Regions from separate parts of the Kitasatospora sp. NPDC051914 genome, predicted to be linked through region 3. Evidence: riboswitches for the same ligand, from Rfam matches in the RefSeq annotation. Region 3 holds a riboswitch; each other region holds the start of a gene.
The links. Region 3 has a riboswitch for S-adenosylmethionine ahead of AB0M03_RS07090 (aminotransferase class V-fold PLP-dependent enzyme). Riboswitches for the same ligand answer to the same signal wherever they lie in the genome.
Positions count from the first base shown of each region.

Region 1: linked by a shared signal. The riboswitch ahead of thrC (threonine synthase) and the one ahead of AB0M03_RS07090 (aminotransferase class V-fold PLP-dependent enzyme) in region 3 are both predicted to bind S-adenosylmethionine.
Region 2: linked by a shared signal. The riboswitch ahead of AB0M03_RS14380 (IclR family transcriptional regulator) and the one ahead of AB0M03_RS07090 (aminotransferase class V-fold PLP-dependent enzyme) in region 3 are both predicted to bind S-adenosylmethionine.

Region 1 covers NZ_JBFAXX010000005.1:43,508-46,770, forward strand. The annotation lists gene AB0M03_RS05355 (trehalose-6-phosphate synthase) at 1-208, opposite strand, end outside; gene AB0M03_RS05360 (glucosyl-3-phosphoglycerate synthase) at 270-1,274, opposite strand; SAM riboswitch class I at 1,412-1,541, shown strand; gene thrC (threonine synthase) at 1,559-2,836, shown strand; gene AB0M03_RS05370 (ubiquitin-like small modifier protein 1) at 2,868-3,146, shown strand.
Region 2 covers NZ_JBFAXX010000018.1:89,658-92,920, forward strand. The annotation lists gene AB0M03_RS14365 (SRPBCC family protein) at 1-124, shown strand, start outside; gene AB0M03_RS14370 (XdhC/CoxI family protein) at 117-1,304, shown strand; gene AB0M03_RS14375 (hypothetical protein) at 1,344-1,610, opposite strand; SAM riboswitch class I at 1,604-1,746, shown strand; gene AB0M03_RS14380 (IclR family transcriptional regulator) at 1,942-2,655, shown strand; gene AB0M03_RS14385 (class I SAM-dependent methyltransferase) at 2,769-3,263, shown strand, end outside.
Region 3 covers NZ_JBFAXX010000007.1:85,213-88,475, forward strand. The annotation lists gene AB0M03_RS07080 (hypothetical protein) at 1-112, shown strand, start outside; gene trpD (anthranilate phosphoribosyltransferase) at 244-1,317, shown strand; SAM riboswitch class IV at 1,448-1,565, shown strand; gene AB0M03_RS07090 (aminotransferase class V-fold PLP-dependent enzyme) at 1,615-2,982, shown strand; gene AB0M03_RS07095 (Lrp/AsnC ligand binding domain-containing protein) at 3,008-3,263, opposite strand, start outside.

The DNA of each region.
Region 1 (3,263 bases), on a different contig from region 3:
TCCGGTCGGCGTCACCGAGGGCGGCGCAGACCCAGACCGCCGAGGGGTCGTCGATCGCGGACAGCCCGGAGACCAGACCGCCACCGCCTCTCTTCAGGGTGAGCGCGCCGTCGTCCCCGCTGCTGAAGGACACCGGGCCGCGGTTCGAGGCCACCAGGACGGGGGCGGCGCCGGACTGCTGCGTACGTTCGAACGCGAGATCGGCCATATCCCCTAGCTTGCCGCGGGACCGCCGCGGCAAACCATTCGAAGCCCCGCGCGGGCCGCGCTCAGCGGTCCCGGTACTCGGGGACGGTCCGCATCGGCGGGCGTTCCAGGGCGGTGACCTCGTGGGTGTGCGCGGTGAAGCCGCGGGTGCCCGGGTCCCGGCTGAACTGGGTGAGCAGCGGGTGGACGAGGTCCTCGCCGGCCTTCAGCCGGTGGGCGCGGTCGAGCCGCTCCAGGGCGGTGCGGTAGATCGTGGCGGCCATCCGCCCGAGCGCCTGGCCGTCCTGGTGGCGGTGGTGCCGCACCCCGACGTCGACCTGGGCCAGCGCGTCCAGGCCGACCTCCTCCAGCGCGTCCACCAGCAGACCGAGTTCCACCCCGTACCCGGTCGGGAAGGGCAGCCGCTCCAGCAGCGAACGGCGCGCCGCGTACTCGCCGCCGAGCGGCTGGACGAAGCCGGCCAGCTGCGGCCAGTGCAGGTTGAGCAGCGGCCGGGCGACCAGCTCGGTGACCCGTCCGCCGCCGGCCGGCACCACCGCCCCCTCGGTCTCCAGCGGACGGTCGTACATCGCCTTGACCAGCTGGATCCCGGGGTCGGTGAGGAGCGGGCCGACGATGCCGGAGACGAAGGCCGGGTCGAACTCGCGCAGGTCGGCGTCGACGAAGCAGACGATCTCGCCGGTGGTCGCCAGCAGCGAGCGCCAGAGCACCTCGCCCTTGCCGGGGGCCGCCGCGAGCCGGGGGAGCACGTCGTCCCTGTGCACCACGCGGGCGCCGGCCGCGCGGGCGGTCTCGGCGGTCCGGTCGACCGAGCCGGAGTCGACCACCACCAGTTCGTCGACCAGGGGGTGGCGCTCCATCAGCTCCTCGCGGACGGTGGCGACGATCTCCCCGACGGTCGGTTCCTCGTCGAGTGCGGGCAGGACGACGCTGACGGTGCCGGCCCGACCCGCCGCCCGCTTGGCGGCGAGCAGCCGCTCCAGGGGGCGGTCGGCCGCCGTCCAGGAGCGGCGACGCAGCCAGGACGCCACCTCCGGGAGGACGTCGGGACGGGGCAACTCGGTCACGGTCTCGCTCCTCGCAACTTCCATCTCGCGGATCGGACGCAACCTCTCGGCGCCCGGGCCTTCGGATACAGTCTTCGTACTGAGGTCGAGCCTTCGCACGCCGGGGTCGCCGCAGCGCACGACACACAACTTCACAGAGCTCATCCAGAGGGACTGAGGGAACGGCCCGTTGACGTCCCGGCAACCTTCTCGCGCGGCGGTCGCAGGCCCGCGGGACAGGTGCCAATTCCGGCCTGTGGCGCAACCGCGTCACGGGGAAGATGAGGAGAGAGGCCTCCGCCACCATGGCTACCGCTACCCCTGCACCCGTTGCCGCCGTCGATCTCGGTCCGGCCGCAGCGCTTTCCTGTCGCGAGTGCGGCACCTGCTTCCCGCTCGGCCCGAGCTTCGCCTGTCTCGAGTGCTTCGGCCCGCTGGAGATCGCCTACGACTACTCCGGCTACGACGCCGCGGAGCTCCGCAAGCGGATCGAGGCCGGCCCGGCCAGCATCTGGCGCTACGCCCCGCTGCTGCCGGTGCCCGCGGACGTGGCCGGCAAGCCCAACCTGAACCCCGGCTGGACCCCGCTGGTGAAGGCCGACAACCTCGGCCGCGAGCTCGGCTTCACCGCCCAGCTGCACGTCAAGGACGACTCGGGCAACCCCACGCACTCCTTCAAGGACCGGGTGGTGGCCTGCGCCATCGAGGCGGCCCGCGCCTTCGACTTCACCACGCTCTCCTGCTCCTCCACCGGCAACCTGGCCGGCGCGGTCGGCGCGGCCGCGGCCCGGGCCGGATTCAAGTCCTGCGTGTTCATCCCGCACGACCTGGAGCAGGGCAAGATCGTCATGGCCGGTGTGTACGGCGGCGCCCTGGTCGGCATCGACGGCAACTACGACGACGTGAACCGCTTCTGCTCCGAGCTGATCGGCGACCCGGCCGGCGAGGGCTGGGGCTTCGTCAACGTCAACCTCCGCCCGTACTACGGCGAGGGCTCCAAGACGCTGGCTTTCGAGATCTGCGAGCAGCTCGGCTGGCGGCTGCCGGAGCAGATCGTGATCCCGATCGCCTCGGGCTCCCAGCTCACCAAGATCGACAAGGGCCTGCAGGAGCTGATCAAGCTCGGTCTGGTCGAGGACCGCCCCTACAGGATCTTCGGCGCCCAGGCCGAGGGCTGCTCCCCGGTCTCCGCCGCCTTCAAGGCCGGCCACGACGTGATCCGCCCGGTCAAGCCGCAGACCATCGCCAAGTCGCTGGCGATCGGCAACCCGGCCGACGGCCCGTACGTGCTGGACATCGCCCGCCGTACCGGCGGTGCCGTCGAGGACGTCACCGACGCCGAGGTGGTGGCCGCCATCAAGCTGCTGGCGCGCACCGAGGGCATCTTCGCCGAGACCGCGGGCGGCGTGACCGTCGGCGTCCTCAAGAAGCTGGTCGAGACCGGGCAGCTGGATCCGTCGAAGGAGACCGTCGCGATCAACACCGGCGACGGCCTGAAGACCCTCGACGCGGTCGCCGACGCCGGCCTGACCGCCACCATCCGCCCGACGCTGGAGTCCTTCCGCGCCGCCGGCCTCGTCTGAGCAGCCCACCCCCGTCCGCAAGGAGCACCGCATGAGCGCCACCGTCCGCATCCCGACCATCCTGCGCACCTACACCGGCGGCTCCGCCGAGGTGACCGCCGAGGGTGACACCCTGGCCGCGGTCATCGCGGACCTGGAGCAGAACCACACCGGCATCTCCGCCCGCATCCTGGACGACGCCGGCAAGCTCCGCCGCTTCGTCAACGTCTACGTGAACGACGACGACGTGCGCTTCGCCGACGGCCTGGAGACCGCGGTCAAGGACGGCGCCTCGGTGTCGATCATCCCCGCGGTGGCCGGCGGCTGCTGACGTTCCGTCCGAGACGGGAAGCGGAGAGCCGCCGCCGGGACCGGAACCCGATTTTCCGGTCCCGGCGGCGGCTCTCGCCGTGCCGGGTGGAAATACCACCGCCTGACGGGGAGTAGA
Region 2 (3,263 bases), on a different contig from region 3:
CGTGGCCCGCTGGCCGGTGGCCAAGCGCCTGGTGCCGATCGCCCTCGCCGGGTTGATCCTGCTGGGGGCCGCGCGCCTCCTGCGCCGGGCCTGCCGGTGTCCGCGAGGGGGACACCGTGCGTGACGTCCTGGACGAGGTGTACCGGTGGTACCGCGCGGGCGAGAGCTTCGGGCTCGCCACCGTGGTCAGCACCTTCCGGAGCGCGCCCCGCCGGCCGGGTGCGGCGATGGCGGTGTCGGCCTCCGGCACCGTGGTCGGCAGCGTCTCGGGCGGCTGCGTCGAGGGCGCGGTGTACGAGGAGGCCGAGGAGGCCCGGATCTCGGGACGCCCGGCGCTGCGGTCGTACGGGGTGAGCGACGGCGACGCCTTCGAGGTGGGGCTGACCTGCGGCGGTACGATCCAGATCTTCGTCGAACCGGTGTCCAGCCGGACCTTCCCCGAACTGCCGGACGTGGTGACGTCGTTGGACGCCGGCGAGCCTGTCGCGGTGGCCACCGTGGTGACCGGCCCGGACGACGGCCCGGGCGCGCTCGGGAGCCGCCTGGTCGTCTGGCCGGACCGCGCCTCGGGCACCCTCGGCTCGGCCGCGCTGGACCGCGTGGTGGGCCTCGACGTCCGCGGCCTGCTCGAGCACGGCACGACGGGGCTGCGCCACTACGACACCGCGGGCCGCTGCCTGGACGGTGAGGAGTTCGCCGAGTTCGGCGAACTGACCGTGTTCGTGGGGTCGTTCGTCCCGCCGCCGCGCATGCTGGTGTTCGGTGCGATCGACTTCGCCGCCGCGGTCGCCGAGTTGGGGTCCTTCCTCGGCTACCGCGTCACGGTGTGCGACGCGCGGGCAGTGTTCGCCACCGCCTCCCGCTTCCCGCACGCGGACGAGGTCGTGGTGCGGTGGCCGCACGAGTACCTGGCCGAGGAGGCCGCGGCGGGCCGGATCGACGGCCGCACGGTGGTGGCCGTCCTCACCCATGACCACAAGTTCGACGTGCCGCTGCTGGCCACCGCGCTGCGGTTGCCGCAGCTGGCGTACATCGGCGCGCTCGGTTCGCGCCGGACCCACCGCGAGCGGCTGGCCCGCCTGCGCGAAGCCGGCCTGGAGGAAAGGGAGTTGGCCCGGATGTCGGCCCCCGCCGGGCTCGACCTCGGTGCCCGCACGCCGCAGGAGACGGCGGTCTCCGTCGTCGCCGAGATCATCGCCGCCCGCTGGGGCGGCACCGGCCGGCCGCTCACCGGGACCGACGGCCCGATCCACACCGCCGCCGCAGCCGGCGAGCAGCCGCCGGCCCCGGTGGAGGCCGGCTGAACAACGCGTCCGGCCGGCCGCCGGGGTGCGGACACCCCGTCAGTTCCTCCTGGAGACGGTCACCGCGAGGCTGTCGCAGGCGGTGGTCCCGGTGGCGGAGGAGCTGCCGTTGGTGTCGAGGACCTTCGTCCAGGTCCCCGCAAGCAGGGTGACGTCGTAGGTGCTGCCCGTGGGGTTGTGGACGACGACGGTGTCGTAGCTCGTGGGGGAGTACGTTGCGGCAGTCCCGGTGAAGGGTGGGTGGGGGATGCGGCGGGGGGTTTGGCGGGCCGCCCGGGGAATCTTGTATGGTTCCTCGCGAATCATCCAGAGGGGTGGAGGGACCGGCCCTACGAAGCCCCGGCAACTCCCCGGTCGACCCGGCGTCCGAAGTACGCGCCGCGCCGTCCGGGATCAGTGCCAACTCCGGCCTGTCGCCAATGTGGCGCGGGAAAGATGAGGAGACACGGTGCTCTCTGTGCTGTCCTTCGTCCGGGCGCTTCCCGCTCCGGCCTCCCCGCGTGCCCGTCTCGTGCCCGGCGCAGGCAATCGGCCGACTTCTCCGGCCTGTCCTCGCTGACCACCCCCGCTCCCCGCACGGAGCGTCCGTGAGCGAGGCCACCCGCCGCTCACGGGATCTGAGACGGAGTACCCATCCATGGAGAACACGAGCGGCGTCGGCGTGCTCGACAAGGTCACCTCGATCCTCGGCGCGCTGGAGGCCGGTCCCGCCACCCTGGCCGGACTCGTGACCGCCACCGGCCTGGCGCGGCCCACCGCCCACCGGCTCGCCGTCGCACTCGAACGCCACCGACTGGTCGCCAGGGACCTGCAGGGCCGGTTCACCCTCGGCCCCCGGCTCGCCGAGCTCTCGGCGGCCGTCGGCGAGGACCGCCTGCTGTCCGCGGCCGGCCCGGTCCTGGCCCAGCTGCGCGACGTCACCGGTGAGAGCGCCCAGCTCTACCGCCGGCAGGGCGGGATCCGGATCTGCGTGGCCGCCGCCGAGCGCCTCTCCGGCCTGCGCGACACGGTCCCGGTGGGAATCGCCCTCCCCATGAAGGTCGGCTCCGCCGCCCAGATCCTGCTCGCCTGGGAGGAACCCGAGCGCCTCCACCGCGGCCTGCAGGGCGCCGGCTTCACCGCCACCGCCCTCAGCGGCGTACGGCGCCGCGGCTGGGCCCAGTCCGTCGGTGAACGCGAGCCCGGGGTCGCCTCCGTCTCCGCGCCCGTCCGCGGTCCGTCCGACCGGGTCGTGGCCGCCGTCTCGGTCTCCGGCCCGATCGAGCGGCTCACCCGTCACCCCGGCGCCCGTCTCTCCCGGGCCGTCATCGAGGCTGCCGGCCACCTCGGCGAAGCCCTGCGCCGCCCCTGACCGGCTCGCACCTGCACGTGGGGGCTCGAGCCGCCGGGGCCCGGCCGGACGGCAGTCGGTCCGGCGGACCCGCGGGGTAGCCGATTTGCCGGCGGCATCGGTAGCGTCAGCGCGTGGATCAGGACGAACGGTTGCTTCACGCCTCGTCGTTCGGTGCTGCGGCGGTCGAGTACGCCGAGCACCGCCCGGACTACGCGCAGGCCGCGGTGCGCTGGGCGCTCGAACCCGCGCCCGGCCTGCGGGTGCTCGACCTCGGCGCCGGGACGGGCAAGCTGACCGCGGGGCTGGTCGCGCTGGGTGCCGAGGTCGTCGCGGTCGAGCCCGATCCGGCGATGCTGGCCGAGCTGCGCCGCTCGCTGCCGGGCGTCCGCGCCCTGCCGGGCACCGCCGAGGCGATACCGCTGCCGGACGCCTCCGTCGATGCCGTGCTGGCCGGCAACGCCATGCACTGGTTCGACATGGCCGTTGCGGGGCCCGAGATCGCCAGGGTCCTCGCACCCGGCGGCGTCCTGGCCGGTCTGTGGAACGTCCTGGACGACCGGGTCGAGTGGGTCGCGGGGCTGGCCCGGGTCGGCGGCAGCGCGGCCGTCGGCCCCCGTGACACGCCT
Region 3 (3,263 bases):
GAGCCGGGCCGACGCCGCCATCGCCCAGCCCGTCGACCCGGTGGCCCTCGCCGAGGCCGCGGCCACCCTGCTCCGCGCCCGGATCGCCAAGCGGACGCCCGCCCACCGCTGACCGGGCACGCGGCGACCACCCGTCTCACCAGGAGAGAAGGGGCGGCGGGATCGGCGCGGCCGCCCGCCGCCGCTCGCTAGGCTGACTCCGTCCCCGTATCGGCGCACTACCGATGAGAGCTGGAGTCGGCCATGGTGAACGTGAACCCTGCGAACGGCGGCAAGGACCCCGTGCAGGTGGTCCGCACCTGGCCGGACGTCCTGTCGGCACTGCTGCGCGGCGAGGACCTCGCAGAGGCGGACACCGCATGGGCGATGGACCAGATCATGAGCGGCGAGGCCTCGCCCGTCCAGGTGGCCGGCTTCATGGTCGCGCTGCGGGCCAAGGGCGAGACCGTCGAGGAGATCGCCGGCCTGGTCGACGCGATGTACGCGCACGCCGAGCCGCTGCACATCCCAGGCCCCGCCGTCGACATCGTCGGCACCGGCGGCGACCGAGCCAAGACCGTCAACATCTCCACCATGTCCGCGATCGTCGCGGCCGCGGCCGGCGCCAAGGTCGTCAAGCACGGCAACCGGGCCGCCTCCTCGGCCTCCGGCTCCTCCGACGTCCTGGAGAAGCTCGGCATCAGCCTCGACCTCGGCGCCCGGCGGGTCGCGGAGGTCGCCGAGGAGGTCGGCCTCACCTTCTGCTTCGCCGCGAAGTTCCACCCCGCGATGCGGCACGCGGCCACCGCCCGGGCCGGCCTCGGCGTGCCCACCGCCTTCAACATCCTCGGCCCGCTGACCAACCCGGCCCGGGTCACCTCGCACGCCGTCGGCTGCTTCGACACCCGCCTCGCCGGGCTGATCGCCGGCGTCCTCGCCCGCCGGGGCGCCTCCGCCCTGGTCTTCCGCGGCGACGACGGCCTCGACGAACTCACCGTCTGCACCACCTCGCACGTGTGGATCGTCAAGGACGGCACCATCACCGAGACCTCCTTCGACCCCCGGGACGTCGGGCTGGAGCTCGCCGGGATCGAGGCGCTGCGGGGAGCGGACGCCGAGTTCAACGCCGGTGTCGCACGGCGGCTCTTCGCCGGCGAGAAGGGGCCCGTCCGGGACGCCGTCCTGCTCAACACGGCCGCCGCACTCACCGCACTCGACCTCACGGACGCCCCGCTCACCGAGCAGCTCGCGGCCGGCATGGAGCGGGCGGCCGCCGCCATCGACTCGGGCGCGGCCGAGGCCACGCTCGAGCGCTGGGCCGAGGCGACCAACAAGTAGGGCGAGTCACTGAGGGGCGCGGCGAACTGCGCGGCGGAAGGTGCGGCACCGTCACTTCCGTCCTGCGCAGCTCGCCGCGCCCCTGTCTGTGGTTGACCAGTTGCACAGAGGTCACCTAGAGTCTGCGTCAGGTCATGAGTGGCAGCGTCAAGCCCCAGCTTGCTGTCCGGCAACCCTCCGTCCGTGGCGGGGTGCCCTGGGTGAGGACCGGGCCGTGCGGCAGACCGTCCGCGTGGCAAGCGCGGACTTCCGGCGATGCTTCCCCGGGGTCCCCACCCCGTGAAGGAGTGCATCCTCGTGTCGCTGTCCACCGAAATCTGCGCCCCCCTCGCCGTCCTCGGCCACGACGTCCAGGTCCCGCTCGCCACCGGTGAGAAGGTCGGCTACGCCGCCCTCGACTACGCCGCCAGCGCCCCCGCCCTGCAGCGCGTCTGGGACGACATCGCCGCCTACGCCCCCTACTACGGCAGCGTCCACCGCGGCGCGGGCTACCTCTCGCAGCTCTCCACCGACCTGTTCGAGCAGAGCCGCCGCACCGTCGCCGACTTCCTCGACCTGCGCGAGGACGACCAGGTGGTGTTCACCCGCGCGACCACCGACTCGCTCAACCTGCTGGCCGGCGCGGTGCCCGCCGGCACCCGCGTCTACGCCTTCGAGACCGAGCACCACGCCTCCCTGCTGCCCTGGCGGCACGCCGGTCTGACGGTGGAGTACCTCCGCGCCCCGCGCTCCCGCGCCGAGGCGGTCGCCGCCCTCGACGCCGCGCTCGCCGCGGGCACCCCGGACGGCCCGCGCCTGCTGTGCGTCACCGGGGCGTCCAACGTCACCGGCGAGCTGTGGCCGATCGCCGAGCTCACCGAGACCGCCCACCGGCACGGCGCCCGGGTCGTCCTGGACGCCGCCCAGCTCGCCCCGCACCACCGGCTGTCGGTCCGTGAACTCGGCGTGGACTGGGTCGCGTTCTCCGGTCACAAGCTGTACGCACCGTTCGGCGCCGGCGTGCTCGCCGGGCGCAGCGACTGGCTGGACGCGGCCGAGCCGTACCTCGCCGGCGGCGGCGCCAGCCGTACGGTGGCCAGGGAGGCGGACGGCTCGGTGGCGGTGGAGTGGCACGGCGGTCCGGCCCGGCACGAGGCCGGTTCGCCGAACGTGATCGGCGCGTACGCGATCGCCTCGGCCTGCCGGGCGCTGACCGAGGCCGGGTTCGACGCGCTGGAGGCGCGCGAGCAGGCGCTGATCGAGCGGCTGACCGACGGGCTGGCCGCGATCCCCGAGGTCCGGGTGCTCAACCTGTTCGGCGAGGGCTCGGCCCGGGTCGGGGTGCTGTCCTTCGTCGTCCGCGGCTGGAACAGCTCGCACTTCTCGGCGGCGCTCTCCGCCGAGTACGGGATCGGCGTGCGGGACGGCCTGTTCTGCGCGCACCCGCTGGTGCGGACCCTGCTCGGCGGGGAGGAGGCCGCGCCCTCCGAGTGCGGTGCGCCGGAGCCCTCGCTGCCCGGGGAGCGGAGCCTGAACGCGATCCGGGTCAGCTTCGGCGCGGGCACCCCGGTGGAGCACGTGGACCGCTTCCTGGCCGCCGTCCGCGAGCTGGTCACCGACGGCGCCCGCTGGACCTACCGCAACGAGGGCGGCCGCTGCGTCGCGGACACCGACCGGGCGGCCTGAGCGGTCGCCCCTGGGCGGGTTGCCCCTACTCGTCGAGGCCGAGGGCGAAGGCCGCCTCGAGGTCGTGCTGGGAGTAGGTGCGGAACGCGATCTGGGTCTCGGTGTGCTCCACGCCCGGCACCTTGTTGACCTGACCCGGGATCACCTCGGCGAGGTCCTCGTGCCGGCGCACCCTGACCATCGCCACCAGGTCGTAGCTGCCGGTCACCGAGTAGACCTCGCTGACGCCCTCGATCGCGGCGATCGCCTCGGCGATCTCGGGGATCCGGTCGACGCTGGTC